4 regions of the Paenibacillus sp. S-38 genome follow, and region 4 is predicted to be linked to each of the others. Evidence: riboswitches for the same ligand, from Rfam matches in the RefSeq annotation. Region 4 holds a riboswitch; each other region holds the start of a gene.

Region 1 (7,437 bases), 170 kb from region 4:
CATCTCTACCTTGGAAATCAACGATTTTGCCGAAGCCTTCATCGTCAAACACGGAGCGAGCCAAGTAACCAAGGGCTTCAAGGGCTTCCCTGCAGCTACCTGTGCCTCGGTCAATGATGTCATAGCCCATGGCTTCCCGAGCAAGGAGCCGCTGGTGAACGGAGATATCGTCAAGATCGATATCGTCTGCTGCTATAACGGCTGGATGGCCGACACCTGTGAGACGTATGCGGTCGGGACCATTTCCCCGGAAGCCGAGAAGCTGGTCTGCGTGACCAAGGAATGCCTGAATCTCGGGATCTCCAAAGCCTTGATCGGCAACCGCATCGGAGACGTCGTCAGCGCCATTCAGAAGCATGCCGAAGGTAACGGCTTCTCCGTCGTACGCGATCTGGTCGCCCACGGGATCGGCCGCAATATGCATGAGGAGCCTTCCTTCCCGCACGCCGGCAAGCCCGGACGGGGCTTCCGCCTGGAAGAAGGCATGGTATTCACGATCGAACCGATGGTGAATGCGGGCAAGCACGAGATGTTCATCGACTTTGACGGGTGGACGGCCCGGACGATGGACGGCAGCCTCTCCGCGCAGTTCGAACACACGGTGGCCATCACAAAAGACGGTCCGCTTGTCCTTACGCAATGAAAGAAAAGAGCCTGCGGCACGAAGGAATTCGTGGATGCGGGCTCTTTTTGCCATGGTGTCGGTATGTACTTTGGTTTGAATGTGCATGGGTTTCATCATCCATCGGGTAGTGTACCGCGGGGAAAGATCCTTTATACCCACCAGCTTATCGCTGAGAAAAAAAAGCCCTAAAGGGCCTGAATTCAAGGGTCATTATGCTGTGCCGTGATGTAGATGGCGTCCCCAAGAGGACTCGAACCACTATCTGTCCTTTAGGAGAGGACTGCTCTATCCTGTTGAGCTATGGGGACGCGTTATCCTAACCAAGGGTTATTATATCACACCGCCGCACGGGAGAAAAGCGAACACCCGGCCTCCGCGGGCAGGAAAAATTTCTTGCGGCCGCTGCAGTGAAGAGAGGCATGGCGGTCGTCTATTGCTTGTGGAGAAGGGAGGGGGAGACCGATTACCGAAGAAGCATGGATAGCCCGGATCGTAGGTGGGGACCGGGAAGCGTTCCGCGAGCTCGTGGAGCGGTACGGAACCGACTTGTACAAGGCCGTCTACTCGGTGCTGCATTCAGCCGGGGATGCCGAGGATGTGACGCAGGAAGTACTGCTGAAGATCTACAGCTCCCTCCCCCAGTACCGGCACGGCGGATTGAAAACATGGCTGACGCGCATAGCCGTACACAAGGCCATTGACTATAAACGCTCGAAAGACCGCAAGAGGGAGCAGCTAACCGAGGAATGGGAAGCCATTGGCGCGGCTGCTCGACCCTCAGGCAGCCCCGTGGAAGAAAAGGTGCTGCACAGGGACCGCCGGGAGCGGGTAAGGGAGAATCTCGAGCGGCTGCCGGGGGCGTACCGGGATGTGGTCGTGGCCTTTTATCTCGAGGACAAGAGCTACCAACAGATTGCCGACGAGCAGCAGGTGGCGGTCAAAACGGTGGAGTCCAAGCTTTACCGGGCCAAGCAGTATATGCGCAAAGCATGGAGGGAGGAAGATCTGGAATGAACCATATGCCGAGGGAAACATGGCTTGCCTACGTCCGGGGCGTGCTCACTCCGGAAGAAAGAGACGGATGTGACACTCACCTGGCAGAGGACTGTGCTACCTGTTTCGAGATCTACTTGGAAGCGCTGGAAGAGCTGGCCGAAGTGCTGCCGCAGCCGGATACCGCATCGCTGCAGGCATCGGTCATGAAGCAGTGGGACATCGAACATCGCTCTGCTGCGTTCCCCCCTGCGAGGCAGACCGGAATCCACCTTCACCCGCGGTCTTGGTTCCAGCATCCGCTGCTGCATTACGGGGTGGCCGCCGCCATTACGATGCTCCTGATGGGCACGGGTACATTTCAGTTCTTGATGGGCAGCGTTTCAGCGGCTGTGGATCCGGATCATCCGGACCTTGCCCGGCCGGCAGCCGAAACGGAACCTTATTCCGTAAGATGGATGGAAAAAACAGTCGGCCTGCTGGATCGGATCGAGTCCAAACGAGAAAGAGAGGATAACCGATGAACTCAACGAAACATCCGATGGTGGCTCTGCTGCTGTCGTTCATTCCGGGACTTGGCCACCTGTATAGGGGCAGAGTCATCAAAGGAATGACCTATGGGGTATTATTTTTCGGACTGGCGCTGTTTTCCTTCTTATCCGCTGTGATATTCAGGGAGATGAAATTGGGCGTACTCCTGTGCGTGATGGGGATAATAGTGGGCCTCATTAACCTGGTGGACATGATCGTGTCTCTTCTGGCCTCACCCCATCCGAGACCGCCCTATTCGTATCCGGGTCCCGTATCCCGCGAAGAAGAGGCGCAAGCCAAGCAAGGAATTCATTACGAAAGACAACCCCATGCATCCGATGTATATCCGCCTGCAGCGACGAACGACCGTTATTTTACCGTGTTCCTGTCATTCATTCCGGGGCTGGGGCACTTTCATCTCGGTCTGATGCAGCGGGGCCTGGCCTTCATGGCGGTATTCTTCGGCTTCATCGTCATGACACTGTTCCTCGCGGCATTAACCGGTCAGGACGATTTCTTCGTCTTCCTGGGGGTTCTCCCCATCGTCTGGCTCTACGGCATGTTCGACTGCGTACAGCTCCTGAAGCGCCGGGAAGCCGGTGAACCGCTGCCGGACCGGACGTTCTTCGAGGACTTTCAGGAGTGGCGGGGCGGCGGACGGAAGAACCGGACGCTTGCGGCGATTCTCTCCGTCTTCCCGGGAGCGGGCCATATGTATCTCGGCCTGCAGAAGAGGGGCTTCCAGCTCATGGCAGGGTTTCTGCTCGCGGTCTACATCCTGGATGTGCTGCGGCTCTCTCTCTTCATGTTCCTGATCCCCCTGCTGTGGTTCTTCAGCTTCTTCGATGCCCTGCAGCATATCTCCAGATGGGAGAGGGAAGAGCTCCGGGATATCCCGGTCGTCGAGTGGCTGCTGCACTATCAGCGCTGGGTTGGCTTCGGTCTTCTCGGCCTCGGTGTTTATTATTTGTTCGATCAAGTGCTGCTGCAGCTGCTCGATCTGTGGGTCACTTCTGAGATACAGAGGAGAATCATCTACTGGTTCGAACGGTATTTCCAGACGTTCGTCATTTCGGTCCTGCTCATCGGCGGAGGCATCCGGCTCCTGTTCGGCAGCCGTAATCCCAATCAGGGCAGGCGCATATGACGGGATAGAACAATGGAGTAGGATTAGGTATGCACAGGCCGTGGCTCACATAACATTGAGACTCTAGTAAAAGCCGTTCCCCACAGGGAACGGTTCTTCGGCGTTTAGAGGAAGGGTTCTCCGGGAAATCTGGATAGAGTACCGGGCCGGGAGCTTCCCTCTGCCCTTGATAAGGAGATGAGAAACGTGACGATTGATACGCTGCTGTCTTACATCCACCAGTTCGGATACCTCGCGCTGTTCTTCGCCCTGTGGCTCGGCATCGTAGGGATGCCCATTCCGGATGAGGTGGTGGTGATGACCGGAGGCATGGTGGGCGCGCTGCATCTACTGAAGCCGCTGCCCGCTTTCGTGATTACCTATGTGGGCGTCGTCTCGGGACTAACTCTCGGTTATGTGCTGGGCCGGGTCATGGGGCATCCGGTTCTGGAGCGTCTTCGGCAGAAGAAGAGCATGGAGCCCTATATCGAAAGATCGTATGCTATGCTGGGGCGTTACGGATCGGGTACGCTGGTATTCAGCTATTTTCTCCCGGTGGTCCGGCATCTGGTTCCCTACCTGGTCGGCATCAACGGCATGCCCTACCGGACGTATGCACTTTACTCTTACTCTACGGGATTCTTGTGGACGCTGGGTTACTTCATGCTCGGATATTACTTCGGGGATTCGATCGACGTGATCTCCCGCACGGTCACCAAGTATGGATGGTACGTGCTTGCGCTGCTGGTGGCCGGAGGGCTGGCTATGCTCTGGCTTCGGCCTCTGCGCCAGAAGGCCAGATAGAGCACAAAGGGAAGGACAAGCGCCTTGTCCTTCCCCACGTCACCTTATGCTTGCTTCTTAACTGACAGCCCGGCTACTTCTTTGCCCGCAGCCTGCGGAAGAAATCGGTCAGCATCGAGCCGCATTCTTCTTGAAGAATCCCGCTGACAACGTCAACCCGGTGATTGAACCGTTCCTCCTGCAGCAGGTTCATTAGTGTGCCGGCACATCCCGCCTTGGGATCCTGCGTACCGTAGACCACCTGAACGATCCGCGACTGGACGATCGCCCCCGCACACATGGGACAGGGCTCGAGGGTAACATAAAGACGGCAGTTCAGCAGCCGCCAGGCATCCAGATGCTCGCTTGCCTCGCGGATGGCGATGAGCTCCGCATGGGCCAAGGGGTCCTTATCCGTCTCCCGCCGGTTATAGCCGCGCCCGATAATCTCGCCTTCCCGGACGATAACCGCCCCGATCGGCACCTCCCGTATCGCTTCGGCTTTGCGTGCTTCTTCGATCGCGGCACGCATGAAGCGTACGTGTTCTTCCTCCATAGCTGCAAACCTCTCATTTCTGCTGATGTGGACAGGGTGACGGCAGAAGTTATTCTTTGTCAACACGCTGTGGATAAAATTGTGGATAATCCGATCCGTTTCCCAGTCCATTGTAGAAAAAAGTGCATGATAGAGCAAGTTCTATCCCTATTGCCCAACTTGTCCACAGACCCTTAACAGTGTGAATAACTAATATCGTTTATACACATGTGAATAAATGGCGGCGGATAGGATCAAAAAAACACTTGAAGAATCGGGTTCTCATACCTATAATGAAGAGTAATGATAGGTATATGTGCCTAAAAACTGATGCTAAGTGACTAGGAATTTCATAAGAATCATTCGCTTCACGGCAAACCTGTCGAAAGGCAGGGACGCAAAGCTTAGGGTCTACGGTCCTGCAGGGACTATGACAGCCTGGCCGCCGAATGGACTCACGAACCCCCCGGCGGATCCCTCTTTGCGAATGGAGTCGGCCTTTTTGGCTTGGCCGATCCCCTACATCCCAGAAAACACATAACCATGCGAGAGGTGGCAACCCCATGATGAAGATGGCTGCAGCAAGATCATCTTACAGCCTTACAGACGAGACGTACCACAGCCCCAGCGGCATCCTGCTTCACAGCCGGACGGTCGTAGAGAAGGCAAGCTTCGTTTCTACCGGTATTCTGACCTATGCGGAAGGCGATATTCTGGAGATCGAAATGTCGGAGTATAAAGTGTTCGAACTCGGAGACACCGTCAAGCTGACCGTCTATTCCCCGGGCGGTATTTATATCTTTGAATCGACAGTAGTAGCTAAAGACCACGGTGCTCTGATCATTATCAACCCGCCGCAGAACCGGAATTTGTTTGCCGAGAAGCGGGAGAACCCCCGGATTACTGTGAAGGAAGACGGACGTGTGCTTTCGGTACAGATGGCGGACGGCAGCGACCGGCTGCTTGAAGACAAGATCGATCTCAGTGTGCACAATGTCAGTGTAAGCGGGATTGGGTTTACCATCCGCGAAGATCTTCGTATCGGCAGGGGAGCTGTAGTGCACCTGCATTTGGATCTCGGCGTCGAAATGGCGTGCCGCGCGGAAATCGCTCGTACCGAGAGAACCGAGAACGGAGAGTTTTATTTTGGAGCCCAGTTCATCGATCTGGCCAAGGATAAAGCAAACTCGCTTCGTGCTTATGTTCTGAAAAAGCAGGTCGAAACGCATTTTCGCACGAAGCGGGAAGAGACGGCAAAGCGGGTCTTTAAATAGGCCTAAGCCGGGCAGAGAAGACAGCCGAATCACCTATAACCAGGACAGCCAGACGTATGCGCCGCGTACCGTCCACCTCTTTGCAGCATATGCTGTATGATAGAAGAAGAGGTGGTGAGGATCGTGGCTTTTTTGATGAAGTACGAGATCATTCCACGCTACTTGACGGGACCCAGCCAGAGAAGGCCTAAGCTTCCCTTATCCGGCTGCCGCTTCATGGTGGCCCATGATACGGGAAATCCGAGCTCAACCGCGGCGGCGAACGTGGCGTATTACGAAAGGACACGCAATGATATGGCGTCCTCCGCCCATTTGTTCGTCGATGACAAGCAGATTATCGAATGCATACCCCTGCTGACAGGCACGGCGGAAAAGGCGTATCACGTGCTCTATAACGTGACGACCGATAATGCGCGGTATGGCACCGATGCCAACGATACGGCCGGTGCGGTGGAGTTGTGCTACGGCGGAAGCATCAATCTGTCGGAATCGTACAAAAGGTACGTATGGGTTTTCGCTTATGCCTGTAACCGGTATGGTCTGAATCCGCTGACGGACATCACCGGGCACTACATCCTGGACCCGGCACGGCGCAGCGACCCGCAGACGCCTCTGCGGCAGCTCGGCAAATCGTTCGCGAACTTCGTACAGGATGTGGCCGACGAGCTCAAGGCCTGCACGATCGTTACGCCCCCGAAGCCCGAGGTGCTGATCGCGCCGGAGGACGCGAACAAGCTGATCGGCTTCCTGTCGGCGATCTACTACGCCTCGCAGGATGAGGAGAGCCGGACCGAGGCGAACCGGCTGGCCAACGAGCTGCGCCGGGTCTCGGGGCAGCCGGAACAATAAGATGAAGGGCGCTCCTGACAGGCGAATGCCCGCAGCAGGCTGGACTCCGTGCGCGGCGGGGGCCGGCTTTTTTACATAAGCCCGGTTCCAAAAAGTGTAACTGCGTGACAAACTGGCTAATAATAAGCTATAATAGAATGTCAGAATCTAAGCGGAATACCGGATAGGAGTTGTCCTTGATATGGCTTTGAAAGCAGGAATCGTCGGGCTGCCGAACGTAGGGAAGTCCACGTTGTTTAATGCGATAACACAAGCTGGGGCAGAATCAGCGAACTACCCGTTTTGTACTATAGATCCGAACGTCGGCGTAGTGGAAGTGCCGGACGAGCGTCTCGAAGGCCTTGCGAAGATCGTGACGCCGAACCGCATCGTGCCGACTGCATTTGAATTCATCGATATTGCCGGTATCGTCAAGGGGGCGAGCAAGGGCGAAGGCCTTGGCAACAAGTTCCTCTCGCATATCCGCGAAGTCGACGCGATCGTGCATGTCGTCCGCTGCTTCCAGGACGAGAACATCACGCACGTCTCCGGCAAGGTTGATCCGATCAGCGACATCGAGACGATCAATCTCGAGCTCATCCTCGCCGACGTAGACTCCGTTGACCGGAAGATCGAGCGCTCCCGCAAGAACCTGAAGGGCGGCGACAAGAAGGTGGCCCAGGAAGTCGAGACGCTCGAGAAAGTCAAAGAAGCGCTCTACAACGACAAGCCGGCCCGCAGC
Region 2 (7,437 bases), 3.7 Mb from region 4:
AGCTCTCCTCCGGCCAGCTTTCCTTCCGCTTCAGCGATGGACCGCACCGCCTGCGGATGCAGTCCGAGCTCCGGCACCTGCACGAGCTGCAGCACCGATGCATCCAGCACCTGGTTCTTTTTGACGGCGGTCTTGGCGGCCACCACCTCGACCATGGAAGCCTGAACGGCGGAGGCGGTATCGTATTTCTTCATATAATTAAAAAACAAGAATGTGGTACACAGTCCCATGACGAGTGCTGCGGCCATGATCAGTTTGGATCTCATGTTGTCTGTCCTCTCCTCTGTCTGTTCGATTCATGCCGACCGCAGCCGGACTGCTTATTCCGTCAAGCGGATCGCATAGGCTCCCTTGGATACGGCTCCCGGTCTTACAATGCCTGTCCCGGTCCGCTGGATGAAGATCCCGTCAATATAGGTGTCCTTCGAAGCCATCGGTTTCGTGATATAAAAGTATGCGAATCCCTTGATTTCCACCCTTTTCAACTGGTTGGAGGACTGGGCGTAGGGCTTATACACCGGGATTAAGATGATCCGGGTGCAGTCCCGGTGGGAGTAATCCCCTTCCGGGTAGGGACAGCTGTCGATTCGCTCGTTGACGCCGTTTCGTGTTTTGTCCGCGATATTGCCTGTCTGGGTCTCAATGATATCCCCGACCTTGAGCACATTCTTATAGCCGTGCTTCAGATTGTCTTCATAGGTCGCCGCCCCTGTGCCTCCAAGCGCCAGCACCCCGAAATTGCCGTAGCTCACTTCCGTTTGGTCCACCTTCAGCCGGTACTGCCTTCCGAATTCGAGCGGAATGCTCTCATCGATCCCGAGCGGCGCGGCGCCGGCCGCCTCTCCCATCGTCAGGATCTCGGCTGCCGCCCGGGCTTCCACAGGGGCGGCAGCTCTGCCGAACAGCCCGGAGAAGCCGAGCTTCACCTCCCGGCTGAGCGTCACCGTTACTTTGCGGCCGGGCTCCACCTGTGCCGCCACCAGGGACTGCTCCTCCCCATGCCGGAGCAGCACCTCCTGCACTACACCGATCACCTTGTTGTGGTCGGCGGTCAGCTCCTGAGCCCCCGACAGCGCCGCCGCATTGGCGGCTTTCTGCAGCCGGCTCTTCTGTACGTAGACCGTCCCCCCGTCGATGACCAAGCCCGCTGCGCTGAGCAGCACGGCGAGCATCACGGCTGCGAGGATCAGGGCGCTGCCCTGCTGCTCCCCGAGGAAACGTCTTCCCATGACTCTTCCCCCTTTCCGTCGCTGTTTTCTCACTCTACCCTTATGGTCGAATCCGCCGCCACAACCGGCGCCGGCAGCAGCCCTCCCACCAGCGGTGTAATGTACCCTACCGGATACCGCAATGTTACCTTGACATACTCGCCGGACTTGCGCCGGGCCTCCAGAGGATCGATCGTCACCACGAGCGACTCCGCCTTGCCCAGATGCACGTAATTGCGGGCGAATGCGGTAATGTCCGCATCGCTGCGTCCCAGCCCTCCGAGGCGGACCGTTTCCTGCGCCGCCAGATTCAGGTGCAGGTACGCATACAGCACGCGGCCGAAGTCTACGATGCCGCAGACCAGAAACAGCAGCAGAGGCAGCATCAGCGCTAACTCCGTCAAGGACTGTCCTTTCTCCTCACGGAGCAGCCGAATCCTTCGTCGCAAGGAGGAGGTACCCGGCTGACCCGCCGCTCCCCCGTGCCCCTTCCTATCTTCTATCCGTCTCATCCCATTCCCCATCCTTTCGCCAGGTAGCAGAGGAGGCAGCCGCCCGCGATCGCCGGACCGTAAGGGTACGTGAGCGGTGCCGTTCCCCCCTGTGACGGTAGTGCGGTGGGCAGTCCGAGTCCGGACCGCACCGAGCCAACGGCAAGATAGAGGCTGCGCACCCTTTCCTTCCAGCCCGGGCGGAGCAGCAGCACGAAGAGTGCCATCGCCCCGCCCACCAGGGCCATGTAGACGGCGGCCATGCCGACGAAGGCCGCTCCCTTGAAGGCGCCCACCAGCGCAAGGAGCTTGACGTCGCCGGCGCCCATGCCGCCGAGGAGGTAAGGAATGAGCAGAATGCCGAGGCCGGCGGCGAAGCCTGCGCCTGCAGCGAGGATTCCTCCCCAGCCGCCCTCCGCTGCCTGCAGCACCAGTGCGGCGAGCAGGCCGGGACCGATGACTTTGTTGTAAATTTTCCGGGATCGAATATCCGTAACTACGCATACCACCAGAATGGCGAGCAGCGCGGCGTCAATCAGCATGAAACTCCCCTCTTTCTTTATGTATGGTCGGAAGTGAATCCGGTAAGGCCGGAGCCTGCGGCTTAGCTTCAAACCGCAAGCTTCCGTGCCGCTGCCCCAATTAAGGCGTAGTGCTGCGGCTTTGAACGGTGTTCAGCGCGTCGGTGAAAATGTTCGTGATCTCCGTACGCAGCATGACCAGCGTAGCTACTACCGCTACGGCGATCAGTCCGAGGACCAGTCCATACTCCGTCATTCCTTGCCCCTGTTCTTCGGTTACGAGTGCTCTCAGTTTGTTCATCATGCTGTGTCTCTCTCCTTTGGGTTGTTGGGCTTTGGTTGATGTTTGGAGGGAGCCGCCGGCTCCACTCCACAAGCTGCAGTCGATTGTTCGATTATGGCGTGTTAGTGCGGCTCTGTACCGTATTGAGCGCGTCGGTGAAAATGTTCGTGATCTCCGTACGCAGCATGACCAGCGTAGCTACCACCGCTACGGCGATCAGTCCGAGGACCAGACCGTACTCCGTCATTCCTTGTCCTTGTTCTTCGGTTACGAGTGCTCTCAGTTTGTTCATCATACTGTGTCTCTCTCCTTTGAGTTGTTGGGCTTTGGTTGATGTTTGGAAGGAACCTCCGGGCTCCACTCCACAAGCTGCAGTCGATTGTACGATTATGGCGTTGTATTGCGGCTTTGTACCGTATTAAGCGCATCGGTGAAAATGTTCGTGATTTCCGTACGCAGCATGACCAGCGTGGCTACCACCGCTACGGCGATCAGCCCGAGGACCAGACCGTACTCCGTCATTCCTTGTCCCTGTTCTTCGGTTACGAGTGCTCTCAGTTTGTTCATCATGCTGTGTCTCTCTCCTTTGAGTTGTTGGGCTTTGGTTGATGTTTGGAAGGAACCTCCGGGCTCCACTCCACAAGCTGCAGTCGATTGTTCGATTATGGCGTGTTAGTGCGGCTTTGTACCGTATTAAGCGCATCGGTGAAAATGTTCGTGATTTCCGTACGCAGCATGACCAGCGTGGCTACCACCGCTACGGCGATCAGCCCGAGGACCAGACCGTACTCCGTCATTCCTTGTCCTTGTTCTTCGGTTACGAGTGCTCTCAGTTTGTTCATCATGCTGTGTCTCTCTCCTTTGAGTGGATAGGGTTGGATTTATGCGATTCATGGGGCCTGCCGGCCGTTTTGTTTGAATATTCGGTTAATTACTGGTGCGTTGATGCTTAAGCGAAGCGGGATTCCCATGAGGCTGCCTCATGTACACTCCGGCTGCGATTTATGGCGTTGAATTGCGGCTTTGTACCGTATTCAGTGCATCTGTGAAAATGTTCGTGATCTCCGTACGCAGCATGACCAGCGTGGCTACCACCGCTACGGCGATCAGTCCGAGGACCAGACCGTACTCCGTCATTCCTTGTCCCTGTTCTTCGGTTACGAGTGCTCTCAGTTTGTTCATCATGCTGTGTCTCTCTCCTTTGAGTGGTTGGGCTTGGGTTTGTGAATATCGAATCCTGCTTTACAAAAATACTACGGCTTGTCCATCCTTCGTCTGCGTCAGGCTGAGACTTCCCGCAGGAAGCTCGACGACCGATACGGCGCGGGGGACCAGCGGGCCGACCCGGCCTGGGGGCAGCTTCTCCTGCATGCCCACAATGGTATGGTTCTCGTCCAGATACAGTACATCGATCGCATAACGCATGAAGAAAGTGTGGATTGAGCGGCAGGGACGGATGTGAAGTCCGGTGCCTTGCGGCAGCTCCTTGGAGAACATCAGGCCGCGCAGCCGCTCCAAGAAGGTCTTCGCGGTATGCAGGTCCGATGCAAGGGTTTCTCCCGTATTCAGATTCACCAGCTTCATTCTGGATTTCGCCTCCTTGTTCATACAAAATATCCCTGCTTCAGCCGAAAGGAGGGATGGGAACACATCTATGTACCCCGTCATCTTTCGGTAGCTGGCTGGCTTAGCGGATCTTATCGCGGTAGCCCCTGTAGCTTTGCGTCGCTGGTTTTCACCAGGTTTGCCTTTATCGAGATTCGGCGAATTTTGTCGTCGAACTCGTTTGATAGCCATATCTTATCGGGATTTTGATGAGTTTCCATGTGCTTTTAGAACTATGTTTTTTATGCTTGACAGCTTATTTAATAGGCATTAACTCCTTGTTTATTTAGAACATAAAGAACCATACCCATGAAGCCTAAAAGAGGCTAACGACGCAGGAAACGGTGCACCCCCCCCTGCTTCCGGGAGGAAACCCTCGCCTCATCCCCCGCCTGGTAAATTGATCCTGCCTGGAGGTAGGCTGGAAGTAAGAGAGACTCCCTGCGCGAAGTCCCGGGAAAAACGGAGACGTTCTGCCGGGCCCTATGCCCTACCGTTGGTCAGAGGACACACCCTGCGCAGGCTTTCTCCAGTCCCTTCCAACCCCTGGACGCTGTATTCCGGGGCCAAGGCCGGATGTTCGCAGCATCTAAACATACGAAAGAGCGCTCCAAAGATAACCGGCTTCGTCTTTTCCAGATAAGGACGGTACGCGTCAATCAGGCTGGTTCCAAGGTGAAGTGACACTGCTGCATTCCTATCTACAGAAAAAACCGGAGCCCCGCTGATCGGACTCCGGTGTGGAAGTGTATTTTATAGAGCAAGGGGGCCTACGATTCCCAGGGATGAATCATATCCTCGGGCCGCACGATGCTGTCGAACTGCTCCGCCGTCAAATAACCGCTGCGCATCGCCGCTTCCTTGAGGGTTAGGCCCTCCTTGTGGGCCGTCTTCGCGATGGAAGCCGCCTTCTCGTACCCGATATGCGGATTAAGCGCCGTCACGAGCATCAGCGACTGTTCCAGATAGCGCTGGATGACCGCACGGTCCGGCTCAATGCCTACCGCACAGTTGCGGTTGAACGACTCCATGCTGTCGGCCAGTAGCCGGACGGACTGCAGGAAATTGTGAATGATCACCGGCTTGAACACGTTCAGCTCAAAGTTCCCCTGAGAGGCGGCGAATCCGATCGCCGCGTCGTTGCCCATCACCTGGCAGACGACCATCGTGAGCGCTTCGCTCTGCGTCGGGTTCACCTTGCCCGGCATGATCGAGCTTCCCGGCTCGTTCTCCGGGATCCGGATCTCGCCGATGCCGCAGCGCGGACCGCTGGCCAGCCACCTTACATCGTTGGCGATCTTCATGAGATCCGCCGCGAGCGCCTTGATCGCTCCATGCGTGTAGACGATCTGGTCGTGGCTCGTCAGGCCGTGGAACTTGTTGTCCGAGGACACGAACGGGATGCCCGTTTCCTTCGAGATCTCCTCGGCCGCGGTCTCCCCGAACCTCGGATGGGCGTTGAGCCCTGTGCCGACGGCCGTCCCGCCGATCGCCAGCTCGCGCATCGTCTCCACACTCCGGCGGATCATCGCGCCGCTCTTCTCGAGCATCGCCCACCAGCCGCTGATCTCCTGGCCGAGAGTCAGCGGTGTGGCGTCCTGCAGATGCGTCCGGCCGATTTTGACAATGTCGCTGAACTCGTCCATCTTCGCCTTCAGCGTACCCTGCAGCTCGGCAAGGGCCGGCAGCAGGCGCTTCTCCACGGCAAGCACCCCGGCGATATGCATCGCCGTCGGGAACGTATCGTTGGAGCTCTGCGAGCGGTTCACATCGTCATTCGGGTGGATGCGCACCGTCTTGCCGCTCTCCTCCAGCCGCTTGGTGGCCAGGTGGGCGATGACCTCGTTCGCGTTCATATTGGACTGCGTGCCGCTGCCGGTCTGCCAGACGACGAGCGGGAACTCGTTGTCCCACCTGCCCTGGATGATCTCCGTCGCCGCTGCGGAGATCGCCTCGGCCTTCTCCGGCTCCAGCTTGCCGAGCCGCTCGTTGGCCCGGGCCGCCGCCTTCTTGAGGATCGCGAAGGCATGCACCACCTCCAGCGGCATCCGCTCGGTGCCGATCCGGAAGTTCTCGCTGCTGCGCTGCGTCTGCGCGCCCCACAGCTTATCCGCCGGCACCTTGATTTCGCCCATCGTATCGCGTTCGATTCTGAACCCTTCCATTGCTTCGTCACTCTCCTTGGCTTGGTCTCATCCTCCTATATTACCCCGTTTCCTGCTCCTTCCATTCCGGAGGCGAACTTCATCGGTAATCGACTCCTCTCTGCCCCCATACTCCTTCACTTTTTAATACGATATGTCAGCCAAAATCCCTTCCAATCCATTCTTATAACAGGAATTATTTGACATACAATACTTCTGCACTCTACAATAGTGTCAAACATATTTGACAACCTTGAGGGAGTTCCACCATGAAAAACGACATCAAAGACCGCCGCAAAGCCCACGGCCTGTCGCAGGACGATCTCGCCAAAGCCTGTGCGGTGTCCCGCCAGACCATCAATGCCATCGAGAACAACAAATACGATCCGAGTCTCTCCCTCGCTTTTCAGCTTGCCCGCGTCCTGGGGGTGACGGTTGACGAATTGTTCCTTGGCGGCGGCTCCTGAGTCTGATGGTGATGAAGCGAGCGATCATGAAGTTAAACATCACGCAGCAATGGAAGCCAGGAATGACTCAGATAAGATGGAGTGAACGTTCATCGCCATCGTTCGCCGACGACCGGCGGCCCGGTCTCTTCCGGATGTCAAAGATAAGACGCTTCGAGTGTTCAGCCCCTTCGAAAGGAAATGATCCGATGATGCAAAGAAAGCTAAAGCGGCCCGCCCTTCCACTGATCCGCCGAACCGTCGCAGTTGTCGCTGTTCTCATTGTTCTCGGCCTCAACGCCGCGAAACTGCTCCAAGGCAGACCGCTGACCGAAAGCGACCTGATCTCACTCCCCATCGTGCTGATCCCCCTGTTTCATGTATTCGCCTGGAACTCGCACGTGGAGGAAAGGGATGAGATGGGCGTTTCCATTTCGGCCAAGAGTCCTCGCTCAGTTACCATGTGATGCTTGCGGTGCTGCTTCTGCTGTTCCTTGTCGGAGAATGGACGGGGCCGGAGGACGGAACCATCGATAACGTACCGATGTTCGCCGCCTTGTGCGCTGCCCTGGTACTGCAGCCCCTCATCGAATGGTGGACCGTCCGCAAATACCGCTAAGACGTGAAAGTCAATCTGCGGTTGATACCCGAGGAAAGGAACGATTCCTGTATGCCTTCACCGCTTCAACTGTTCCGCCGCGCCGCTGCCTCCGCCGCCGTGCTCTGTATACTCGGCTTG
Region 3 (7,437 bases), 1.2 Mb from region 4:
GCAGTTCTTTCCACGGTTTGCGGTTTGGATTCAGGCGCCCCCGGAGTATGTCCGGTGTTCCAGCTGCAGGCCCCCAAGACTGCAGCTAGTAGAATCACGGCAACGGCCGCTTTGTTGTAGGCCACATTCACACGAATTCCCTCATCCTGCTAAAATATAATCACTTGCAGCCGCTTTATCTTTCTCTGCGTACTGCAAAGCGAATCTTTACTTCACTTGGGTGGCCTGTTCCACGATCTTCTGCATGTAAGCCAGAACATCATCACGCAGATCCGGCCGCTGCAGGGAGAAATCCAGCATCGTCTGGATAAAACCAAGCTTCTCTCCCACATCATACCGCGTGCCTTCGAACTCGTAAGCATAGACGGCTTCCATACGGTTCAGCGTTGCTATCGCATCTGTGAGTTGAATTTCTCCGCCTGCCCCCGTATCCTGATTCTCGAGCACATCGAAAATCCGCGGTGTTAAAATATACCGTCCGAGGATCGCCTGAGTCGACGGGGCTTCCTCGCGCTTCGGCTTCTCGACGAGCCGGGTTACACGGGTAACGCGATCCTCGAGCTGCATGCCGTCTACGATCCCGTATCGGGACACGGTCTCCGGTTCCACATTCTGAACGCCCAGCACGGATACCCGGTAAGTATCGAAGACTTCGATCATCTGCTGCAGGCAGGGTTTCTCGGAGACAACAATGTCATCTCCCAGCAGGACGGCAAACGGCTCATCACCGATAAACTTCCGTGCACACCAGATGGCATGTCCTAATCCTTTGGGCTCCTTCTGCCGAATATAATGGATATTCGCCATAGAGGTCGGACGGCGGACTTCGGCAAGCAGATCCAGCTTGCCCTTCTCCTGCAGATTGGCTTCAAGTTCAAAATAGTTATCGAAATGATCCTCGATCGCCCGCTTACCTTTGCCTGTTACGATGATGATATCCTCAATACCTGAGGCAACAGCCTCCTCTACAATGTATTGGATCGTCGGCTTGTCCACGATCGGAAGCATTTCCTTCGGCATGGCTTTGGTGGCAGGCAGGAAGCGGGTCCCAAGTCCTGCTGCGGGAATAATGGCCTTCTTGATCTTCAATGAACTCTCTCCTTTAAGATTCTCTCTAATATGGAATGAAGCAGGGTAAATGGATTTAGTACGCCCCTTTGCTGGTCAGTACAACAATAATGGTTCTAAAGATGATTTTGATATCAAGCCATACGGACCACTGATCGATATACGCAGTATCGAGCTGAACCACCTGGTCGAAATTTGTGACCTCGCTCCGGCCCTTGATCTGCCACATGCCTGTCAACCCTGGCTTGATGCTGATTCTTCTATAATGGTGAGTCTTATAGCGGCTGACTTCATCGACCGTCGGGGGCCGTGTGCCCACCAGACTCATTTCACCCTTGAGAATGTTCAGGAACTGGGGCAGTTCGTCCAAACTTGTCTTCCGGAGGAAGCTTCCCATGGGAGTAATGCGCGGATCATCATCCATCTTAAACATAAATCCGCCCTGCACCTTGTTCTGCTTCATAAGCTCTTTCTTGCGTTCTTCCGCATCCAGGTACATCGAACGGAATTTATAGATCTTGAACACCCGGCCGTTGACACCGACGCGATCTTGGGCAAAGAGTATGGGGCCGGGGGAATCGAGCTTGATCAGGGGGACAATGACCAGGGACGCAAGACCCGTGATGAACAGTCCAACGAGCGCCCCGAGGATATCGAGCGTCCGCTTCATCATGAGCTCAACCACATTCAAGCTGACGGTGTGCAGAGTCAGCATGGGTAGGGTGCCAACGGCCGTAAAGTGCGTTTTGGAAATATTGAGATTGTAAATATTGAGCACAAGACGCGTCGTAATCCCCATATCCTCACAGAGGGCGACTGCACCTTCCACCTTGGCAATATGCTGATCTCCAACTGCAAAGATCACTTCATCGACGACATGGCGCTTCAGAATCTCTTCCAGCTCGTCTAACCTGCCCAGCGTCGGTGCCTCAAGCTCCTCCTCATCACTCTCGACCTGAATGTATCCGGCAAGGTCCATCTTCACGTTGGTTTTCGTAATAAAATACTCAAACTTATGGATGACGCTCGGCACCCCGATGATGATTGTCTTCTTCACTCCGTTCTTGACGGCACTGCCTTTAGAGCGATAAACCGCAATCCGCTGAACAACCGTTATAACGAACGCGCTGAGCATGAAGATCGAGTAGAACATACGGCTGTAATCCAGCTCATCATTCGTATAAAATATCATGGCGGCTACAAACAATGCTGATAGGAAGGAGGCCTTAAATACATTGCGGACGATTCGATCATAATAATTGAATGTCAGCTTATGGTACATGTTGGAGAGAGACATTGAGAAGAAAAAGATCGGTACATAGATAACGAGCAGCCAAACATAAGATCCCATGGGGTGAAGCAAGGTCACAGCGTTCGTTATAAAGTACGACATGACGAACGAAAAGATCAGCCCGATAATGTCGAAAAACAACATTTCGAGATGGACGTAAGAACTCTTATTAAATTTGTGCATGCGAATCTCCTTAGCTCAGAATGGGTAGATTGGTATGTAGATGATTTGAGAAATGAGAGATGAGGGAGAATTTTGTCGAAAAGGGCCGTTTTTTTCTTCATTTTATAGAAGTGGTAGAGTTCGTGCAATAATTTTAATCATATCTTTAGAATTATTTTTCAATAAGGGGATTGCTTTTTAGGCGAGGAGAGGAAACTTTCCATGAAAAAGCCCCCGCTATGTATACGAAAAGCAGACACAGGTGAGGGCCGACTGCAAGGAGCTTATATCTGATGCAGAACGCTTATTTTATGGTAATATTCAAGTCTTCCAGATTCATATGTTCCGTAGTGCCGCTAACCCACTCCTCTCCATGGGTGTCCGAAATGACAAACCTCTCTCCCCGTTCGCTCTGGAAGGAGATCTGCTGTACGTGCCATTCTCCTGTGCGCGTCAGGGAATCTACCGCGAACAAACCTTCATACGTTCCGGTCTCATCATTCTTGACCAAGACCACCTGCTGCTCTGTCAGTCTACCGCTCTTGGACTCAACGGCATACAGGAGGGTCACGGAGGAAACCGCCTGATCTTCAGCAAGATCCAGAGTCACTTTGACCGAATCTCCCGCATGGGCATTCGAACTATTGATTTCAACGGCCTCCATGGCCGGAGCAAAAGCAGCGACGGTCTCCTTGTCTGTTCTGGCACTTTCCGCTTTTCCCGGCTGTGTTACACTCACATATACATTCAACGCGGTCCGGCTAGGCTCGGAAACCTCAACATCCACACTCAGCTCGCCCGCAGGAACCAGGGAAGTACCGAGAACCCGCCCTTCTTCCTCGGCATCGTATACGGTAACCGTATCACCAGCCTCAACACTGCTGACCCTTACCGACTGAAGCACCCGGTCATGATCGCTGTAGACCGCAATGGTATCAGCCTGGGGAGCACGGCTGGCATCGGATGCCAGTGCACCTGTAGCTGCTGTCAGAGAGCAGGTGAATAACAGTATGGAGAGTATGGATGTTTTTTTCATCTTTATAGTGAACACAAGGTTTCCTCCCGGACGCTGTGCTAGTAGTACATTAGAACTATATCCACGATCTTTCTCTCAGATTATATTACCTTTCGATCTAATTTTCAACCTTATTTTCATAGGACCAATAAAAAAGACCGACATGATCTGCCGGTCTTCATTCTCTTTTGTTCTATTATTTTCTAAGCTGCTCCATAACCGCATTGTAAGCCGGTTTCTTCCCGAAGGAATCGTCAAACAGCAGCGGGAACTCGCTGAAGCCGGTATCTTCATTCAGCCAGCTTTGGCTATCGTTCAGCCCCCAAGCGATAAAGAATTTGCAGCTTGGCAGGCTGAGCGCCACTTTCATGACGCTGCTGTATACCTCTGCGGCAGCATTCATCTTCTGTTCCATCGTCCCTTTGAACGTGTGGGTTACCAGATCCATCTCCGTAATATCCGTGTCAAGCCCGAGTGCCGCGAAGCGCTGGAAGTTGGTTTTCATGTCATTGTAATTCAGGCCATCAATCGTCAGGTGCGTCTGGAATCCGATCCCGTCGATCGGTACCCCTTTGCTCTTCAGATCCTTCAACATCTTGTAGATCGCGTCGGACTTTTCATTCTTCACTTCGGAGCTGAAGTCGTTGTAATACAGCTTTGCCTGCGGGTCCGCTTCATGTGCAAAACGGAACGCCATCTCGATGTACTCCGGTCCGATATTATTGTACCAGACGGTCGGACGGTACTGTCCGTTCTGCCAGAAGGCTTCATTCACTACGTCCCATCCGTAAACCTTACCTTTGAAGTGCTGAACGGTCTTCGTGATGTGGTCTTTGAGGATGGCGATCCATTCTTCTCTTGTAAATTTGCCGTTCTCCACCCAGGAAGGAAGGGAGCTGTGCCATACCAGTGTATGGCCTCTTACGATTTTATTGTTCTTCTGCGCGAAGTCCACCAGCGCATCGGCTTCGCTGAAGTTGTAGATTCCTTTTTGCTTCTGAATCACACCCATCTTCATTTGGTACTCCGGCGTGATCGTATCGAACTCTTGGTTGAGCACGGCAGCATAGCCGCTATTGTTGACCAGCCAGCTTTGCGTCGCTACACCGATATGCTTTCCTTTCGCTTGAGCCGCTTCCTTCAGCGTAACTGTCTTCTGTTCCTTCTTGTTCGAACTTTTGGTAACGGAAGATTTGGCTGCGGCGGCAGCCATGGCGGTCGAACTACTAAAGTCAGCGAAGGAAGATGCGGCAAGCAGATTTATCGTAAGCAAGGAAGAAACTGCAATTTTCCATGTTCTCTTCATCGGGATCACCTCTAAATGATTTAAAGGATATCCTTAGCGGAACGAAAAATAGACTTATCCATTGAGCCGGATAAGCCTATTTGCAGTTTCACAAATAACTTACTTTCAACCGGCAACTGGCTGGCATGGTCCTAAGACTGTAGCCCCTGTAGCTTTGCGTCACTGATTTTCACCAGTTTTGCCTTTGTCGGATATTTATTTTTTTGTTCGTTAAGGCACTATCTTGATAGGATTATAACACCTGATCTTCGAAATGTATAGTACTTTTTACGCATTTTTCCACAAATATCGACCTTGCTTTAGGGATGCAAACTGCTATCTCTTTGATCTTAGTACCTTCGTCATCCAACCAGATGCCAAAAGTACCGTGAACTGTATCCCTCCTATGCTTTGCTGTCTCCCGCATAATAAGCGAACACCGTTTCGATCGGCTTAAAATACAGGTGCCCGTCGGGCCAAGGCTGGAAGTGCAGATCCATCCGGGAGTCTTCCCAATTCTCGGGGGTACCCGAGGTTTGGAGCTTGCGGGGACTGAGCGGCTCTTCCACGACCTTAGGGAACTCCTGGTAGCCGAAGAGCTGATTCTCATGCATGGCGATGATCTCGTACTTGTTCCCGAGGAAAGCCCGCTCCTCCTGCAGCTGGTAGTGATAGTAGATATAGCTGCTCATCATCTCCGGCCGCAGATGGGCGACCCGCCCTACTCTCTGCTCCACCGGCGTCTTGCGCAGCCAATGATCCCGCGATACCGGCTCGTTGAAGTGGAATACATCGATCATCGGCACCCACTTTCGCGGCTCTCCACCGCCGGGCCAGTCCATGAGATCGCGGCCGGCTTCCCCCGCCAGCTCCTCCGGTGCCACATCTTCCGCTGTGCATTCGTAATAAAGGTATACGCTGCCCTCCCAATGAAACGCAGCCGCAGTCATCAGCGTGCCGCCGGACACCAGGCGGTGCGCTCCATTGCTTTCCCGCAGACTGGCGAGCCCTTCGCTCTCCCTGCCTTTGGCCAGCTGCCCTTTATAGATCCTCCGTTTCATGAACCAACCGCTCCCTTTTTTCACCGCATGCTTCATTCATACTACAACCGCCCGGCTCTCCGCAAGAAGACAATTCTGCATGTTTGCAACTTCTTGCCCCAGTCCTTTGCGAAAATATGTATAATGCCGGCGCCCCGGAATGCCGAAAAAGATAGCATAAGCGTTAGAAGCTACCCAACATTCGAAAGGCGGTAAACACAACCCATGCAAGCGCGCAACAAACTTATGCTCAAGATGTATTCCATTCTCCTGATTATCGGGATTCTCCCGCAGTTCGCGATGGGCCATACCCAAGTCGCTCTGAGCGTTCTCCTCACCGGCCTCGTGTTTGCAGGGGGTTGTGTGTATCTGACCTACCGGACCGAGCGGCAAAACAGCGTCATGTACATCATGACCCTCGGTTTGTTCCTGTCCATGCTGTTCCCTATGATGCTGGCTCCCGCACTGGAAGGGATCCTCGCCTTGTTTATCAATTATGCGGTAGTCGCCCTCTATTTTAACTATCGTCCGATTCTGCTGACCGGGCTCGGGAATCTGGCCCTTACGCTGTATGCTTTTTTCGCCCAGCACGATGCGGTGTTCCCGTCCTTGCCCCAGGATGGCTTCGTGGTGCTGATCATCGTTCACGCGGCCGTGACGGCGTTTCTCCTGGCGCAAAGCCTCATCGGAGAGAAATTCCGCAGGTCGGAGACCGCCAACGCCCAGGCCATGCTTGCCGAGCGCAACCGTAATGACCTGCTGCTGGGCCGCGTCAAGCAAACGATCCAAGACTTAAGCGACTTCAGCGCCCATCTCCGGGAGAATGTGCAGGTCACGGGGCATGTATCCCGCGAGCTCGTCAGCGCCTTCAACGACATGTCCCGCGGCGTACAGGAGCAGGCTGACAGCGTAGGCGCGATCCGCCGTTCGCTCCAGCAGGTGAGCGGCAGCGTAGAATCCGCCGCAGCGTCTTCCTCGGAGATGGAGACCCTGTCCGTGCGCACGGAGAAAGAAACCAAGACCGGTGAAGAACGCATAAGTGGGATCCGCTCGGCCATCCAGGAAGTATCGGGCGCCGTAGGCCACACGGTAAGCTTGATGAGCCAGCTGCAGGAACGCAACCGGCATATCGAGAGCATCCTCAGCGTAATCAACGACATCGCCAACCAGACGAACCTTCTGGCCCTCAATGCAGCCATCGAGGCGGCGCGTGCCGGGGAACACGGCAAAGGCTTCGCCGTCGTATCGAGCGAAGTCCGCAAGCTTGCCGAACACTCGCAGAAGTCCACGCAGGAGATCGCAGCCATTCTTAGCGATATCCGCACGTACAGCGAACAGGTGGCAAGACATGCCGAGCTCGGGCAGAAAGGCATGGTGGACGTAAGTCAGGCCGCGGACGATTTTGCCGTCCTCTTCGAGACGATCCACGCCCATGCCGCGAACCTGCTTGGCAGCTCCCATGAAGTGAACAATCAAATGATGGGCCTGTACCAGTCCTCGGCCGCCATCTCGGCGGAAGCGGGTGCCGTCTCCGGCATCACCGACCAGTCGGCCGCCGCTGTGGAAGAAATGCTGG
Region 4 (7,437 bases):
CGCATCGTCGGCGCTCACGTGGTCGATGTGGAGACGGGAACGGGATATGATGTATACGCCAAGAAAATCGTCAACGCCGCAGGTCCTTGGGTGGATACGATGAGGGAGATGGACGGCTCGAAGAAGGGCAAGACCTTACAGCTGACCAAGGGGGTCCACCTGGTCATCGACCAGAAGCGGTTCCCGCTGCGCCAGGCAGTGTACTTCGATACGCCGGACGGCCGGATGGTGTTCGCCATTCCGCGGGACGGCAAAACCTATGTCGGTACGACCGATACGGTGTATAAAGAGGAGATATCCCACCCGCGGATGACCTCGGCGGACCGCAAGTATATCATCGATGCGATCAATTATATGTTCCCGGACGTAGGTATTACGGTCCGAGACGTGGAATCGAGCTGGGCGGGGGTCCGGCCGCTGATTCACGAGGAAGGCAAGGATCCGTCCGAGATCTCGCGCAAGGACGAGATCTGGCAGTCGGAATCCGGCCTCATCACCATTGCGGGCGGCAAGCTGACAGGCTATCGCAAGATGGCGGAGATGGTCGTCGATCTGGTGGCCGAGCTGCTGTCCGCAGAAGGAGCGGGGGCGTTCGGGGCAAGCGTCACCAAGCACATGCCGATCTCCGGCGGTTCCGTCGGCGGCTCAGCGGGATTCCCGCAGTTCGTGAAGTCGAAGGCCGCGGAAGGCGTGCAGCTGGGCCTGCCCGGGGAGACCGTGGAGGCATGGGCGCGCATGTACGGCTCGAATGTCGACCGGCTCTTCGAGATGGCGCAGACCGGCCGCGCGGAGGCGGAAGCAAGCGGTCTGCCGCTTGAGGTGTTCGTGCCCCTGCTCTACGCGATCGAGGAGGAGATGGCCGCCCGGCCGGTGGACTTCTTCATCCGCCGCACGGGGGCTCTGTTCTTCAACATTGCCTGGGTAAGGGAGTGGAAGGCGCCGGCCGTGGAAGCGATGGCCCGCCGGCTGGGCTGGACATCCGAGCAGAAGGAGCGGTACGCAGCCGAGCTCGAGAAGCACCTTGGCGATGCCGTGGTGCCGGCGGATGAGGAGCAGCCGCGCCGGTTTGCGATCTGACCCGCGCCATCAATTAACCAAATTTTACTACAATTTGTCCGGCTTCTGTCCGATATATGGAAGTAGTCTCCATCTTGCAATCCACAGCAAGCTCAATGAAATTTCTGCTGTCTACCGTTCCGAGAGAGCTATGACCATCGAAATGACCCTTAGGGGCCAGGGGAAAGCCGCATTCGCCCAGTTCCAGGGCAAAGCGGGCCTGGCTTTGGATGAGCTGAACATGATCCTGGTGGACCTCGCGGAGTATAACTCCGGTCAGGCGGATCAGCTGCCTCTGCGGCAGGAGGCTGATTTTCAACGGGCGTCCATGCTCAATGTGAGCGGCATTCTCTGCGCCATGCTCCTCTCAGCAGGGATGGGGCTTTACATAACCCGCTCTGTCGTCCGGCCGGCACGTGAGCTTCAGCGCTTGACGGCTCAAGCGGCTTCCGGAGACCTTCGGGTTCGTTCAAACTACAGGTCAAGAGATGAGCTCGGTCAGCTGGCGGCTTCGTTCAATGCCATGTTGGAGGACCTCGGGCAGGTGATCCGCCAGGTGCATGTGACCTCGGAGCAGGTGGCTGCGTCTTCGGAGCAGCTGACCGCGAGCGCCGAGCAGACCGGCCGGGCCAGCGAAACGATCACCGCCGCCTCGCACGAAGTGGCGGAGGGGGCGGCTCATCAGACAAGCCAGGTTGCCGAGGGGCTGGACATCGCCAGTGGGATGGCGGAGAGCTCGCTGAAGGTGGCCGGCGATGCTGAGGATGCGGCGGAAACCGCCACCCAGGCTGCAGGAGCGGCGCGGGAAGGCAGCCGCAGCGTGCAGAATGCCGCCACCCGGATGGAGGACATCCATCGGACGGTGGACGGACTGGCCGAGGTTATGCACACGCTTGGCGGACAGTCCGAGCGGATTCAGCGGCATTGTCGGCCTGATGACGGACATGGCGGGCCAGACCAACCTGCTTGCACCCAACGCTTCCATTGAGGCTGCGAGAGCCGGCGAGCATGGGAAGGGCTTCGCCGTTGTGGCCAGTGAGGTACGCAAGCTGGCGGATCAGTCGATCGGTGCGGCACAGGAGGTGCACCTGCTTGTCACGGGGATCCAGGAGCAGACCCAGGCGGCGGTTCAGTCCACCCGCCGGACCGCCGCTCAGGTGCAGGAGGGCATGGGCAGCATGCAGGAAGCGGGCACCTCGTTCAGGGAGATCGAGAGCTCCGTTTCCGCCCTGGCGGAGCGGATCGCTGCGGTAACGGCAGGGGGCCGCGGGATGACGGCCGGCACACAGCGGATGACGGAGACGATCCGGGGGATCCTCCGGATTGCCGAGGAGGCCTCGTCGGGCACTCAGCAGGTTTCCGCGGCTACGGAGGAACAGCTTGCGACCATGGAGGGGAGATGTCCGCTTCTTCGCAGCACTTGGCACATATGGCCCGGGAGCTTCAGATGCTGGTCGGCCGGTTCAAAGCGTGATGGGGTGCAGGAAAAGGAGCCGCTGGAAGGCATCCGGCGGTCTCCTCTCTATTGTATAACTTATTTTCTTTTTTCTGGGCAATCGTCTTGCAATCCCTTTGGCGCTGTGGTAAGATGTAAACATATCATATATTTGTAACCTGAATTCACATATTGTAAAGGGTTATCATTTGTAAGATGGAACCTTTTGTAATGTGTGAATTTTTTATTTCAACCGAAGTAAAAAGAACATGTTACAAATCAAATTTTGGAGGTTTTCTCACATGCAAACAGGTACAGTGAAATGGTTCAACGCAGAAAAAGGTTTCGGCTTCATCGAAGTTGAAGGCGGCAGCGACGTATTCGTACACTTCTCCGCAATCCAAGGCGAAGGCTTCAAAACCCTCGACGAAGGTCAGCGCGTTGAGTTCAACGTAGTTCAAGGCAACCGTGGTCCACAAGCTGAGAACGTTGTAAAGCTGTAATACCCACAATGCAAAAGAAAAACTGCCCTTAACCGGTGTTAGGGGCAGTTTTTTATGGTCAAATGAAAGGGGTGCCTGCCTGTTCTTTACGGAAGAACGGGCCGGGGCACCCCTTTCCCAAGGGAAGTCATAAGGAGGAGAATCATGTATTTTCGAAGAAAACCTGCTCCCGCAGCGCCGCTGGAGAACACGGCGGTTTGGTCCTGCGAGCAGGAAGGCTGCCGAAGCTGGATGCGGGATCACTATGCGATGGAGCATGTACCGGCTTGCCCGCTGTGCAATGTCCCCATGGTTCGAAGCATGAAGATGGTTCCGCAGCTTGTCGTCCCCCAGCGTGAAACGAAGAAGAAAAGCGCTACGATGTCCTGATGTACCCGTCTGCTCCTACAGTATAACCCTATATGGCGGTACGGCTCTTCACCGGTTGGTGAGGGAGCCGTACCGCTTTTTTGCGTGAAACGGACGGACAAGGAGGCGGTACGCGGCGAGAGGAGGAAGCGGGCGTCTTTCGCCCTAAGTCCGATGCACCTTGGTAGATACCGAACAGCAAAGAGCGCCGAAGTATCCGTCTTCGGCGCTCTTTGCTGTGATATGGGTTGGGAGTGAAAGCGGAAGCTTCCACGTAGGAATCAGCGGCAGGTTCTTATTCGTTAAACCCTATTGCGTCCGATGGAGCGCAGGATCAGGCTTACGATAAAGACCAGCGCGATCGAACCGATCAACGCAGGGACGATATAGAAGCCGCCGACTTCCGGACCCCAGTCACCCAGGAGAAGACCACCGAGCCATGCACCTACAAAACCTGCGATGATGTTACCGATAATGCCGCCGGGGAGATCCTTCCCCATAATCATGCCAGCCAGCCAACCGATGATACCGCCGATAATCAAGGACCATAAGAAACCCATTTGAACTACCTCCTTTTTATTTTGTTTGAATCGTTGGATGCTTACTATTAACCTATCAACTCGCGGTAGAATCACGCCGATAAAAGAAGCAGCCCCGGTCGATACGAGGGCTTGTAGAAACGATAACTCCATAAGGAGTCGGAAAAGGAGGCATCAGTCGTTACACATTCCATCTGACATTTACTAGCGCAAAGGCATCCGTATGGGATTCGGCACCGTCTCGATTTACCTAGTACGACACATCGGCGTCATACGGCAGGCTTTCTGAAGTGCCGCGGGAAGATCGCCGGCTTTATTCGTTGACGGCCGCAGTCGCAGCAGAATCTTTTGATGGGGCGGCGGTTTTGCTCCTGCGCCTGCAGCACCCACGGATCTTCAGCTTGCGTACAGCCCGTAGGATCATGACGACGGCTCCTGCTGCGGAGGAACTACGAAGGGGAGCATCAGCAGCTTCCCTTGGAAAAGTCGAATGTCTTTTTCGATTAAATTCGACAAAAACCTATTTTTACAAGGTATTTATACCTACTTAAATCGTACTTATCTATAGACAGTTTGCCCTAAATCGAATATGATAGAAACGTACTCATCATATTCTAGTGAAAAGGGCAAAACGCAGGAAACTGCGTGACGCAAAGCCACAGGGCCTGAACCGGTAAGAGATATTTCTCTTAAAGGAAGGCAGCCGGTTGCCACAAGGAATCATAGCTTTATGCCTATGAACCTTGTCCGGGGTTCTTTTTTTATTGGACCAATGCCCCTCACACACCAAGAAAGGTAGGACTACATTCATGGGCAAACCGTATCGCTCGCAATTTTCTTTCTTTGTTTCCCTGCTGCTTCTTCTTCAGCTGGTTCTTCCCGGAGTAAGCGCTTTTGCTGCGGAAATCAACTCGTCTATCCTGCCGCCGAGCAATCTGGCATCGCAGTTTGTGACACCTGATGATGTAAAGCTCTCGTGGAGTTCGGTCTACGGGGCGACAGGCTATCAGATTTATGAGATTGGAGAGGGTCAGTTGAAGCCCCTCGCCAAGTCGACAACAACTTCCTACACGGCAAGCAACCTGGCTGAAGGCTCGTATACTTATGTCGTATCGACGCTGAGCGCTGAAGGCGAGTCGGGCCCAAGTGCACCGATCAACGTGGAAGTGGTTTATCCTGAGATGGCTGCACCGGCAACACTGACGTACACCATCCAGAACGGCAATGATATTGTACTGAGCTGGGGCTCATCTGCGAATGCCCAGACTTATAACGTTTACAGCATGGCAGCCGATGGCAGTGCCTCGCTGCTGACAAGCACGGCTAACCGGACGTTCTCTATTGCGAACAATCAAGCCGGCACATACACTTACGCCGTATCCGCTGTGAACTCGCTGTATGGCGAATCCCAGCGCGGCACTCCGCTGCAGGTTACGGTGGTTACTCCAGTCATGGCGGCACCGACCGGTCCATCCTACACGCTGTCGAACGGCAGCGATGTGACCCTTCGGTGGAATGCAGTGACTTATGCGGGTTCTTATAAAGTGTACCAGATTATCGATGGACAGCCTGTACTGCAGAAGACGGTCACGACGACAAGTGCCGCTTTTACCGCACTGCCGGCGGGAGACTATACTTACGAAATTCGTTCTTACAGCGACCGCTTCGGTGAGTCCGCTGAAGCTGCGAAGCTAGCCTTTACGGTAAGCAGCATTACCCTGCTTCCTCCAACCAATGCTGCAGCCCGGATCCAGAACGTGAACGACATCACCCTGTCCTGGACGGCTGCCGCTAATGCAACGGGTTACAAGGTATACCAAATCGTGGACGGACAGCCGGTGCTTAAAGGTACGGTTACCGGTACGGCAGTAACCTATACGAATCAACCGGCCGGCGATTACACCTATGAAATTCGCTCGACCAGCACACGTTACGGGGATTCCGCCGATGCGGCATCCGTCTCGATCACCGTGGGTTCGGTGACGATGAGCGCGCCTGGCGGACTGACAGCTAAGCTTCAGAATGTGAATGACATCGTGCTGGCTTGGACCTCTGCGGCCAACGCGACGGGCTACAAGGTATACCAGATCGTGGACGGCCAGCCGGTGCTGAAGAGCACGGTTAGCGCGCTGACGGTTACCTTTACTAACCAGCCGAGCGGCACTTATACGTACAAGGTGTACTCCACCTCTACTAAATTCGGTGATTCCGCCGAGGGCAGTGAGGCAGCAGTAACCGTTGAGGTACCAGTGATTCAGCCTCCGGCGAACTTGATCCAAACAGCCAAGAGCGCCACCGACTTCGTCCTTTCCTGGGATGCGGCGGCTAACGCCAACTCTTACAAAGTGTATCAGATCGTAAACGGCCAGCGGACGCTGAAGAATACGGTATCCGCAACGAACGTCACCTTCTACAATCAGTCGCCGGGCGAGTATACCTTCGAGGTTGCAAGCTATTCGAACCGCTTCGGCGAATCGGCACAGGCCACGCGGTTGACGTTCACCTTGAACGGCGAAACGATGGCTGCTCCAACAGGCCTGACACAAACCATTACGAGCGGCAATGATCTGACGCTGAAGTGGACTGCGGCTCCTTATGCCAACAGCTATAAGGTATACCAAATCATCGATGGTCAAAAAGTATTGAAGAGCACCGTTACCGGAACCACCGTGTATTACTCGAATCTGCCGGCCGGTGAATACAGCTATGCTGTTCACTCCGTATCGAATACACTGGGCGAATCCCCAAGCGGCGCGGAAATCACCGTTCCGATTGTCTTCCCGGTCATGGCAGCACCCGCCAATCTGGCGGTTAAACTTCAGAACGGCAACGATGCGGTCCTTTCCTGGACCGGCGCAACCTACGCGAACAGCTATAAAGTGTATGAGCTTGTGAACGGTGAGAAAGTCCTGAAAACGACGGTTACTTCTCTTACCACTACGTTTTCGAAATTAGCAAATGGTGATCACACGTATGTCGTTCATTCCGTAAGCACCCGTTTCGGGGAATCTCCGGAGGGCAGCCAAGTGTCCGTATCGGTGAACGAGCAGACGATGCTGCCGCCGACGAACCTGACGTACAGCCTCTCCAGCGGTAACGATGTTACGCTGAGATGGACGGCCTCCACTTATGCCACATCGTACAAGGTGTACCAGATGAAAGGTGCCGAGAAGGTGTTCGTGAAGACGGTCACCACCACTTCGGCCGTGATGGCGAACCAGCCGGAAGCCGACTACACTTATGTGGTGCACTCGGTGAGCGACCGCTTCGGCGAATCGCCGGAAGGCAGCACCGTGACGTTCCCGCTGGTCTTCCCGGTTATGCAGGCGCCGGCGAACTTCCGCTATGCCATCTCCTCGGGCAATGACATTGTCTTGTCCTGGAACAGCGTAACTTATGCCACAGCCTACCGTGTCTATGCGATCCAAGGCGGGCAGCGCGTGCTGAAGAAGACAGTCACCGGCGGTGGATTGTCCGCAGTGGAATCCAACATGCCGGAAGGCAGCTATGAATATGAGGTCGTGTCTTACAGCGACCGCTTCGGTGAATCACCGGC

Evidence for each region. A riboswitch is a leader RNA that binds a small molecule or an ion and turns the genes downstream of it on or off. The one in region 4 is predicted to bind cyclic di-GMP.
Region 1: it holds a riboswitch for cyclic di-GMP, as region 4 does, so the genes downstream of both, ACP26L_RS00165 (PilZ domain-containing protein) here and ACP26L_RS35165 (OmpL47-type beta-barrel domain-containing protein) in region 4, are expected to answer to the same signal.
Region 2: it holds a riboswitch for cyclic di-GMP, as region 4 does, so the genes downstream of both, ACP26L_RS16245 (DUF192 domain-containing protein) here and ACP26L_RS35165 (OmpL47-type beta-barrel domain-containing protein) in region 4, are expected to answer to the same signal.
Region 3: it holds a riboswitch for cyclic di-GMP, as region 4 does, so the genes downstream of both, ACP26L_RS04700 (endo-1,4-beta-xylanase) here and ACP26L_RS35165 (OmpL47-type beta-barrel domain-containing protein) in region 4, are expected to answer to the same signal.

The regions. Positions count from the first base shown of each region.
Region 1 is NZ_CP187970.1:25,988-33,424, forward strand. It holds gene map (type I methionyl aminopeptidase) at 1-643, shown strand, start outside; tRNA gene ACP26L_RS00135 (tRNA-Arg) at 858-933, opposite strand; gene ACP26L_RS00140 (RNA polymerase sigma factor) at 1,115-1,639, shown strand; gene ACP26L_RS00145 (zf-HC2 domain-containing protein) at 1,636-2,142, shown strand; gene ACP26L_RS00150 (hypothetical protein) at 2,139-3,296, shown strand; gene ACP26L_RS00155 (DedA family protein) at 3,474-4,079, shown strand; gene tadA (tRNA adenosine(34) deaminase TadA) at 4,153-4,614, opposite strand; cyclic di-GMP riboswitch class I at 4,956-5,043, shown strand; gene ACP26L_RS00165 (PilZ domain-containing protein) at 5,157-5,867, shown strand; gene ACP26L_RS00170 (peptidoglycan recognition protein family protein) at 5,991-6,716, shown strand; gene ychF (redox-regulated ATPase YchF) at 6,898-7,437, shown strand, end outside.
Region 2 is NZ_CP187970.1:3,541,384-3,548,820, reverse strand. It holds gene cpaB (Flp pilus assembly protein CpaB) at 1-266, opposite strand, end outside; gene ACP26L_RS16285 (pilus assembly protein TadG-related protein) at 321-1,229, opposite strand; gene ACP26L_RS16280 (TadE/TadG family type IV pilus assembly protein) at 1,259-1,612, opposite strand; gene ACP26L_RS16275 (A24 family peptidase) at 1,717-2,241, opposite strand; gene ACP26L_RS16270 (Flp family type IVb pilin) at 2,342-2,524, opposite strand; gene ACP26L_RS16265 (Flp family type IVb pilin) at 2,616-2,798, opposite strand; gene ACP26L_RS16260 (Flp family type IVb pilin) at 2,891-3,073, opposite strand; gene ACP26L_RS16255 (Flp family type IVb pilin) at 3,166-3,348, opposite strand; gene ACP26L_RS16250 (Flp family type IVb pilin) at 3,506-3,688, opposite strand; gene ACP26L_RS16245 (DUF192 domain-containing protein) at 3,746-4,087, opposite strand; cyclic di-GMP riboswitch class I at 4,174-4,262, opposite strand; gene fumC (class II fumarate hydratase) at 4,879-6,273, opposite strand; gene ACP26L_RS16235 (helix-turn-helix transcriptional regulator) at 6,522-6,719, shown strand; gene ACP26L_RS16230 (hypothetical protein) at 6,731-7,165, shown strand; gene ACP26L_RS16225 (hypothetical protein) at 7,162-7,317, shown strand; gene ACP26L_RS16220 (hypothetical protein) at 7,369-7,437, shown strand, end outside.
Region 3 is NZ_CP187970.1:1,010,910-1,018,346, reverse strand. It holds gene galU (UTP--glucose-1-phosphate uridylyltransferase GalU) at 208-1,089, opposite strand; gene ACP26L_RS04710 (sugar transferase) at 1,145-2,542, opposite strand; gene ACP26L_RS04705 (hypothetical protein) at 2,826-3,572, opposite strand; gene ACP26L_RS04700 (endo-1,4-beta-xylanase) at 3,733-4,809, opposite strand; cyclic di-GMP riboswitch class I at 4,951-5,035, opposite strand; gene ACP26L_RS04695 (hypothetical protein) at 5,226-5,882, opposite strand; gene ACP26L_RS04690 (methyl-accepting chemotaxis protein) at 6,108-7,437, shown strand, end outside.
Region 4 is NZ_CP187970.1:8,030,185-8,037,621, reverse strand. It holds gene ACP26L_RS35195 (glycerol-3-phosphate dehydrogenase/oxidase) at 1-1,077, shown strand, start outside; gene ACP26L_RS35190 (methyl-accepting chemotaxis protein) at 1,208-2,044, shown strand; gene ACP26L_RS35185 (methyl-accepting chemotaxis protein) at 1,992-2,669, shown strand; gene ACP26L_RS35180 (cold-shock protein) at 2,794-2,994, shown strand; gene ACP26L_RS35175 (cold-shock protein) at 3,139-3,363, shown strand; gene ACP26L_RS35170 (GlsB/YeaQ/YmgE family stress response membrane protein) at 3,645-3,902, opposite strand; cyclic di-GMP riboswitch class I at 4,497-4,596, shown strand; gene ACP26L_RS35165 (OmpL47-type beta-barrel domain-containing protein) at 4,691-7,437, shown strand, end outside.